DNA from 3 places in the Peribacillus sp. NPDC096379 genome. Region 1 is predicted to be linked to each of the others. Evidence: riboswitches for the same ligand, from Rfam matches in the RefSeq annotation. Region 1 holds a riboswitch; each other region holds the start of a gene.
What was found. Region 1 has a riboswitch for glycine ahead of ACIQZI_RS15290 (MFS transporter). Riboswitches for the same ligand answer to the same signal wherever they lie in the genome.

Region 1 (3,165 bases):
ACTTCTATCCTACAATTTTTTCTTCCCCATTATCTTTCTTAATGGTACATGACTCAATGTAGTTTAAGAAGCCTTCCTCTCTTTTATTGATTTCTTGACACCTTCTTTTGGAATCGTAGCTACTATAGCTAGTAAAGCTAGTCCAGCAAAAATAACATTTACCAGCAACCCTATACTTGCGGCCGCTTCCATATTTCCAGCCTTTTCAACTACACTATAAACAGTCACAGATATCGCTAAACCGAATGAGCCACCAAGTGTACTAGACATTTTATAAATACCTGCTGCCTCTCCTGCCTTTGCTTGCGGAACATTGTCTACGGCTGTATCTGTAGATGGTGTTGCATAAAGCCCAAGTCCAATCCCATACACGGTAAAACCAATAAAAACAACAACGGAATAAACCGAATTTGGTAAGATTGTTAAGGTCATTAACATAATTCCAGCCATCACTAAAAGACAAGCTAAGATCATCGGTTTTCTTGGACCATTTCGTTGTAATACTTTTTCACCCACACGAATCATCACTAATACAGCAACTAAATTGCCAAAAGATAGTAACCCAGATTGAAAAGAACTGTATCCTCTTGCCATTTGGACATAGGTATTGGCAACAATAAGTGCTCCCGCTACAGCATTCATTAAAAAGTTTGACACCGTAGCCCCAGTAAAATAGTTATTTTTAAATAAAGAAAGATCGATAAATCCGTTAGATTTTCCTTTTACAACGTTTAAAAATACCCAACCTCCTATGACAGTGACAGCCATTAGCGTTAACGAGATGGGGCTTGTCCAACCGAAGTCTTCTCCACGTGTAATGACAACATTTAAAGCGACCATCACTAGGAGAAAGATAACAAAGCCAGAAAAATCAAATTTTGATGCATGGCTTTGTTCTGCTTTACTCTCTGGTATATCTTTTATTAAAAACATAGATAGCAAAGTGAATATGATGGAAAAAATAAAGATCCAACGCCATCCCAAAGACGTAGCAATTAAACCTCCAGCAAACGAACAAATGCCTGCGCCGCCCCAAGATCCAAAAGACCAGTAGCTTAAGGCTCTTTGTCGATCAGCACCGTCAAAATAGGTTTTCACCAAAGCAATCGTCGCAGGCATAATACATGCTGCCGAGAAGCCTTGAATCACACGCCCAATCATTAAGAGAACTGTCTCCTGTGCAAAGACGAGGCAAAGTGAACCAATTATATTTAATAGTAAGCCAATAGTCGTAATTTTCTTGCGTCCAATTCGATCAGATATTCCTCCAGCTACTACAACAAACATACCTGAAAATAATCCAGATAAACTAATGGCTGTATTCAAAAGACCCAATGAAATTCCCAAATCTAACTGAACTTCCGGTATCACATTTATTAGTGACTGTGAGAAAAGCCAATAAGTAAGCACCCCAAACACAATCCCCGTTATCATTCTGTTATTACCTTTATAGCTTGTTTCCATGGTAAACCTCTCCTTTTGGTTAATATCCATTAAACTAACTATGTCTCTTCAGTGATGATGATCGTGTAAATTGCAGGCACAACAAAGAAGGGCAGAGAAAAACATTCTGTTTTTCTCTGCCCTTCTCTGTCCTTTTACCTGAGAGTTTAGCTCATTGGAGCCTTTCCCCTTTGGTGGCGTATCGATTCATACGCTCTCTCCAGAGGCGTGTCCAGTTGCAGTTTCTTCTACCTGAGAGATTCGCTTCAAGGGTCTTATTGAAGTTTGCTCCTTCGGTGGCTTATACTAAACACTCTCCTGCAACTTTCATCCATCTATATTTTCTATATACTTAGAATAATTATTAAATTATAACACGTTAACCGAAAATAGAAAACGCTTTCATTAATTGTTGTCACCGTGATGCCTCGAAACATAAATAATGTCTCTTAATAAGAGCAAAATAAAAGGCATGAACTCAAGTAATAATACCAAGTTCATGCCATGCAAACTACCAATTACAAATCGATAAGACTCGGAGGTAGCTTTTTAAATCCTTTTGTTGTAATAAGCGCATAGACAACCCCAATTGCGAGCCATATAAAGCCTACTTTTAACGTCGTTGGTGATAAATTAATAAATAAGTAGAAACAGATTAAGAAACCGAGGCCCGGAATTAATAAATAACGGATAAATTTCTTCTCTTTTTTACGGAAATAGTAATACACAATAACAGATAGGTTAACAAACATAAAACCAGTTAAACCGCCAAAGCTCATTAATTCTGCAACAAAATCGATTGATAAGAAAAGGGCTCCGGCAATACTAATGCTGCACATTAATAAAATATTGTAGATCGGTGTTTTATATTTAGGATGTAAATGTGTAAAGAACTTTTTCGGTAGAACTTCATCACGTCCCATGCTAAACATTAAACGTGAAGCACTTGCTTGACCTGTTAAACCAGCTGTAAAAGTTGAAACGATAATCGCTACTGTATAAAGTGTTACAAGCACCGCACCACCTGCTACATTCGCAATATCAAATAATGCTGTATCTGCTGAGCTAAAGTTATTTACATCTGGCCAGACTAGCTGAGCAACATACGCTTGCACGATAAAAATAACGCCACCGATTAAACAAGAAAGAATGGCCGCTTTCCAAATATCATTTTTGGGATTCACTGATTCTTCCGATAAGGTTGTAATCGAGTCAAATCCTAAAAATGAGAAACATGCCATGGCTGCACCTGAAATGATGGCTGACATTACGAATGTTTCGTTATTAAAGAACGGAGTAATCGATACTAAAGCCGATGCACCATCCTCTACCATAATCGCCTTCATACAAAAAACAACGAAGATGACAACAACGATTCCCATAAATAACACTAAAATTTGGTTCGCTTTTGCTGCCACTGCAATTCCGAGAATATTTACAACAGTAATAACTCCAGCAATAATGAATACCCATACCCAATATGGAATGGATGGAATTAATGCATTGGCATAGGAAGCACCAACCATAAAGACGATTAAAGGCACTAATACATAGTCCATAAACATGGCCCAGCCGGCAAAAAAGCCTAAATGCGGATGAATCGCACGTTGTGTATACGTATACGTTGAACCGGAAACCGGGAACGCTGCAGCCATCCTGCCATAGCTATATGCCGAAAACATCATCGCAACCATCGCGATTAAATACGCTAATGGCAACATA
Region 2 (3,165 bases), on a different contig from region 1:
TGAATTCAGGTGCAGGATTTTCATGTTTTTGAGACATGTTTTTTAAAGTGGTAAAGACTGCTTCTTTGCTGCTACATGCTTCTCTTTGGAGGGTTAGGCTTGAAAATGCACTTCCCGCTCCTTCAGATTGCGATCGGAACGCAGCTACAGCGTCATATAAAGCCTGCTCAGTAGGTGAGAATTTAATTATAATTGTTTCAACATGACGTTTCGTCCACTCGATTCCAGTATCGGCACGGCGGTTTCGAATCATAACCGTATTAACAAGCTCCTTAAGATGTTCATCTTCATAGATGGTGCGGCCTTTTCCTTTATACTTTTCAGAAAAAAGAGCTGCATTTCCTAAATGTCCAGGTTTAAGAAGAGAAACAAGATGAAAGATTTCTTCTACCTTATTTTGAATAGGTGTAGCAGTTAAGAGAAGGCAGAATTTCTTTTTCAAACTTTGAACAAATTCGTAGTTTTTCGTTTTATTATTTTTTAATTTATGAGCCTCGTCAATAATGATTAAATCGTATTCTTGCTTAAAAATGATGTCTCTATGTGGATTACGCTTCGCTGTATCTATGGATGATACGATACAATCGCATGAATCCCATACATAGCTTTTTCTCTGAACAACAGCGGGGATATGAAATTTTGTATTTAGCTCAAACGCCCATTGGGAAACGAGTGAAGCAGGAACGAGAATCAGGACTTTTTTCACGAGACCGCGAATCATATATTCTTTAATAATTAAGCCAGCTTCGATTGTTTTTCCAAGACCTACTTCATCAGCCAAAATTGCTTTGCCATTCATAGTCTCGACGACTTGTCGGGCAGCTTCAAGTTGATGAGGGAGTGGTGTTAGCTGATTAAGATGATGAGGTGCTTGCAGTCCTTCAAATTCTGGAATGGCCAGATGCTTTTCCGCTTGAACTGCAAGTTTATACAGCTCCCAATTCGCCCAAGGACCATCATTCTCCACTTTATCTAAAAATTCTTCTGACCATTCATCGTCAAATTTGATTCGAATTTGCATAAATATTGCTCCTTTCTAAATATAAAAACCTAATACACGAACATTAAGGTGATAAATATAAAAAAAGTTTGGTTTTTGTGAAAAGATGATTGCGATTCAAGCATTATTAATGGTAGTATGAACGTAACGAATAAATTTTGAAATTTTCTATTAATAAATATGATTTTTATTTGAAAGACTTCCACTGTTTGATTTACTATAGTAGTAACAGAATTCTAGGTGTTTGGTGAAAGTAGCCTCTTTTTCTGTGAAATAAAGATTGTGTAAAGTCGGCAAAGTCCGTTTTAGTTGTTCAACCCTTATTTACATAGTATGTTCAAAAAAGACAATATTATATGCGGATGAAGGCTGGGGGAGAGACTACATTTGTAGCGCCGAAGGAGCAAGCTTAGCAGCGAATCTCTCAGGCAAAAGAACCCTTGTTGGACGCAACTCTGGAGAGTGTCTAAAGGCGTAAGCTTTTAAGACCACCAAAGGGGAAAGCCTTTTAAAGGTAAACTTTCAGGTTTCAGGACAGAGAAATAGCTCAAGAGGAGCTTCTCTGTCTTTTTTTATGCCCAAAAAAATGTGAGGAGGCGTAGTATGACTGAATTAAAAAGGACGCCGTTATTTACTATTTACGCAGATTATGGTGGTAAAACGATTGACTTTGGTGGCTGGGAGCTACCAGTCCAATTTTCTAGCATTAAAGAAGAACATGAAGCAGTACGTACAAAAGCAGGCTTGTTCGATGTCTCTCATATGGGGGAGTTTGTTGTAAAAGGTGAAGGAAGCACGGACTTTTTACAAAGAATGATTACGAACGATATTCTCAAGCTTGAAGTAGGGCATGCGCAATATGCCGCATTGTGCTATGAAAATGGTGGAGTTGTCGATGATTTAATTATTTACAAGAAAGCGAAAAATGACTATTTATTAGTCGTGAATGCTGGCAATATTGAGAAGGATTTCAATTGGCTGCACGATCACTTGATTAAAGATGTTGAACTGACAAATATCTCAAATGAAGTTGCTTTGCTTGCTCTTCAAGGTCCAGCTGCTGAAAAAGTCCTTCAGAAATTAGCTGTAAACACAAATTTGAGTGAGATTGACTTTTTTACTTTCAAAGAAAATATGGAACTTAATGGAGTCACGGCTCTCGTCGTATCACGCACAGGGTATACAGGGGAAGATGGCTTTGAAGTGTATTGTAATAACGAAGACGCAAAAATACTCTGGAAAGCGATTCTCAAAGCAGGTAAGGATGAAGGCGTTCAACCAATCGGTCTAGGTGCTCGTGATACGCTTCGGTTCGAGGCGAAGCTCCCGTTATACGGTCAAGAGTTAACACCTAATATTTCGCCAATTGAAGCGGGAATTGGTTTTGCGGTTAAAGTTGACAAAGAGGCTGATTTCATCGGCAAGTCTGTTCTTGCCGAGCAAAAAGAACATGGTGCACCGCGCAAGCTTGTCGGCATCGAAATGATGGAACGCGGCATACCACGTCATGGTTATTCTGTTTACTATGGTTCTGAATTGATTGGCGAAGTGACAACTGGGACACAATCGCCGACATTGAAGAAAAACGTAGGTCTTGCCTTATTGAAAAAAGAGTATACGGGAATTGGAACAGAAGTTGAAGTTGAAATCCGTTCCAAGCGCGTGAAAGCCATAGTGGCTAAGACACCATTTTATAAACGACCAAGAGGATGAGGGGGAGAAATTCATGACTAAACATCGCTATTTACCGATGACTGACCAAGATCAAAAGGAAATGTTAGCCGCAATTGGAGTTCCTACTATAGATGAGCTATTCAGTGATATTCCACAGAGCGTACGTTTCCAAGGTGAATACAAGATTAAACCTGCTAAATCAGAACCAGCTCTTTTAAAAGAGCTTACTAAATTGGCTGGGAAAAACGCCGATGCAAAGCGCTATGCTTCTTTTCTAGGTGCTGGTGTATACGATCATTATCAACCAATTATCGTTGACCATGTGATTTCTCGTTCTGAGTTTTATACAGCGTATACCCCTTATCAGCCGGAAATTTCTCAAGGAGAGCTCCAAGCAATCTTTGAATTTCAAACGATGATTTGTGAATTGACTGGCATGGATGTTGCCAATTCTTCTATGTATGATGGTGGAACTGCTCTTGCTGAGGCAG
Region 3 (3,165 bases), on a different contig from region 1:
CCAGAAATCCCACTTGGCGCCGTGGAAGCATCTTTAATCCCACTATCCACTGCTTCTTTCATTTTGATCAATCGCTCTTCCATCATGCGAATAATCGTATCTTCGTCTCTTCCTGACTTTTTTGCTTCCACCATTAACATCATTTCACTAATGGACTTTTTTTCCCGTTCACAAGCTTCTATAAGCTCTTTCATAGACTGAATTTCCATCATATCGCCTTCACCAATACTTTCTCTTTCCGTTGATAAGGTTTCGCAAGGATCGAAAAATCATCTCCAGCGCTAAGACGAATCGATACCATCTCATCATCAATCATAAAGATCTTCGATAGGCCACCTCCGAGTGATACACCACCAACCGTGACAACATGATCATCACGTTTTGCTGTTACAATGGTTGTATTTGGGTGGTCCATATACTCGCAAATGTTTTCGAATTCAAACTGGTACTGCATACCACATTCTTTTGCTTTTTCCAATGCGTATTTGATTTCGGAATCATCGGTATTCATCCCGAGTAATCCACCAAGAAGTGCTTTATCTGTTCCATGTCCTTGGTAGGTTTCAGCAAACGAATCATAAAATACAATGTTGGTCTCTTGGGGATAATCTCCTAACAGTTCATAAATAAATTTTCCAATCGATACAACACCAGCTGTATGAGAACTCGACGGTCCGACCATGATTGGGCCGATTATGTCAAAACAACTTTGAAATTCCATGATTCTCCCCCTTTCTTACACCGTTACTGCTTGTTGAAATAACGGATACGCACTACAAATCGCTTTAGTTGTTACTTTTGCTTTTTCAAGAACGGCTTCATCGCCTTTATTTGTTAAAACGTCCGCGATCACTTTTCCGATTTTCACCATTTCTTCTTGTTTCATGCCACGCGTTGTTAACGCAGCTGTTCCGATACGGATTCCACTCGTAACAAATGGTTTCTCTGGATCAAACGGAATCGTATTTTTATTTACGGTAATGCCCACTTCTTCTAATAATTTCTCGGCTTCTTTTCCAGTTAAATTCCATGGACGTAAATCTAATAGGACAATATGATTATCTGTTCCACCAGAAACGAGGGCCGCTCCTTCATTCTTTAAGGTTTCGCCAAGTATTGCCGCATTGTCAATAACTTGGTTGGCATACTCTTTAAAACTTGGTTGTAAAGCTTCTCTGAAAGCAACCGCTTTTGCAGCAATGATATGCATCAGTGGTCCACCTTGAATACCAGGGAATATCGATTTATTAACCGCTTTAATCATCTCTTCATCATTTGTTAAGATGATACCGCCACGCGGGCCACGCAATGTTTTATGTGTCGTACTTGTCACAACATCGGCATATGGAATTGGAGATGGATGAAGTCCAGCTGCTACTAGTCCTGCAATATGCGCCATATCGACCATAAGTTTTGCCCCGACTTGATCAGCAATTTTTCTAAAGCGAGCAAAGTCGATCGTTCTTGGATAAGCACTTGTCCCTGCAATAATCAATTTCGGTTTTTCTTTCTTGGCGATCTCTTCTAATTCATCGTAATCAATGACTTGCGTATCTTCCCTCACACCATAAGATACAATGTCAAACCATTTTCCTGAAACACTAACAGGGCTTCCATGTGTTAAATGTCCACCATGTGAAAGGTTCATTCCCATTACTTTATCTCCAGGCTGAAGCAGTGCGAAGAAAACGGCAAAATTTGCTTGTGCTCCTGAGTGTGGCTGAACATTGGCATATTTAGCGCCAAATAGCTCCGTTACGCGCTCGATCGCTGTTTGTTCTGCCACGTCAACAAATTCACACCCGCCATAATAACGCTTTCCTGGATACCCTTCTGCATATTTATTCGTCATCACGCTTCCCATCGCTTCTAATACATCTTCGCTTACAATATTTTCTGATGCGATTAACTCAAGTGTTTGAAGTTGGCGCTCTCGTTCCTTTTCAATCGCTCCAAAAATAATAGAATCATTTTGCTGTAAACTCATATATACTCCCCCTCAATTTTTTTGTACGACACCATGTTCGAATCCTTTCAACTTAGCTAGTGAAACCACTCTCTCACTATCACTCTTCTTTTCTGAGAAAACTGTGGAGATACGCTCCCGTTTTTGCACGCAAAAAAGGACAGAAAAGGGTAGCGTGACTTTCTCTACCCTTCCCTGTCCTTTTACCTGAGAGTTTAACCCTATGATTCATAGAGTCGTTCCCCTTTGGTGGCGTACTACTTATACGCGCTCTCCAGAGGTGCGTCCGATTGTGGTTCCATCTACCTGAGAGATTTGCTCCAAGGGTCTTTTTGGAACTTGCTCCTTCGGTGGCTTGTTACATTGCACTCTCCCACAACCGTCATTCGCTCATATTTAGTTACTGTTATATTCAGAATAGTTGCATAAGGTAGATCTGTCAAGGTTATTTTGTAAACGCTAACATTTATTTAGATTTGGTTGACTAAAAGCGTGGGTAGTTGAATCGAAACGAATACGATCAAAAAACCTATATAGATGATCAGAACGCACTGAAAAAGTAACTCATTTTGAAAGTAGCGAAGATTTTTATTAATATACAGACAATAGAAGAAGCTAACAACCTATATAGAGTAGGTCGTTAGCTTTAAAAGGACTTTTTCAGTGGCCTCAGATGATTAACACAGGCTTTTTTGCTCTTATTTCATTTATAGGACACGGGCGGGATTTTTGTCCGTTCCCTCTTAATTTCCCACTGTTTTTCTTTGATCAACATGATCCCCCTTTGGTTTCCGCATCTTATAGATCGTAATCAGCAAAATAAACCAAACAGGAGTTATGAACAAAGCAACTCGAGTATCTTCCGCAAGTGCAAGTACGACAAGAACGAACGCTAGGAAAGTAAGGATCAAGTAATTGGAAAATGGATATAGTGGCAATTTAAATTTGTTCACTTTCGCTAGATCTGGTCTTGTTTTGCGGTACTTCAAATGGCTGATGACAGTAATTCCCCAAATAAAGATGAAACATACCGTAGAAATACTTGTAATCAGCGTAAATACGCCTTCTGGCATGACATAATTCAAAACAACGGCTATTAGAATGACAACAGTTGAAAAGAATAATGCATTGGAAGGTACTTTACGAGAAGTAAGTTTTGTAAATGGTATAGGTGCATTTTTATCATTGGCAAGGGAGTA

Region 2: another riboswitch for glycine. It lies ahead of gcvT (glycine cleavage system aminomethyltransferase GcvT); the one in region 1 lies ahead of ACIQZI_RS15290 (MFS transporter).
Region 3: another riboswitch for glycine. It lies ahead of glyA (serine hydroxymethyltransferase); the one in region 1 lies ahead of ACIQZI_RS15290 (MFS transporter).

The regions. Positions count from the first base shown of each region.
Region 1 covers NZ_JBIWFD010000003.1:243,684-246,848, forward strand. Annotated here, with positions in the region: gene ACIQZI_RS15290 (MFS transporter) at 64-1,464, opposite strand; glycine riboswitch at 1,673-1,774, opposite strand; gene ACIQZI_RS15295 (APC family permease) at 1,962-3,165, opposite strand, start outside.
Region 2 covers NZ_JBIWFD010000001.1:1,077,328-1,080,492, forward strand. Annotated here, with positions in the region: gene ACIQZI_RS05115 (DEAD/DEAH box helicase) at 1-1,021, opposite strand, end outside; glycine riboswitch at 1,363-1,450, shown strand; glycine riboswitch at 1,454-1,540, shown strand; gene gcvT (glycine cleavage system aminomethyltransferase GcvT) at 1,604-2,713, shown strand; gene gcvPA (aminomethyl-transferring glycine dehydrogenase subunit GcvPA) at 2,727-3,165, shown strand, end outside.
Region 3 covers NZ_JBIWFD010000005.1:72,567-75,731, forward strand. Annotated here, with positions in the region: gene sdaAA (L-serine ammonia-lyase, iron-sulfur-dependent, subunit alpha) at 1-209, opposite strand, end outside; gene ACIQZI_RS19880 (serine dehydratase beta chain) at 209-721, opposite strand; gene glyA (serine hydroxymethyltransferase) at 737-1,987, opposite strand; glycine riboswitch at 2,250-2,352, opposite strand; gene ACIQZI_RS19890 (amino acid permease) at 2,710-3,165, opposite strand, start outside.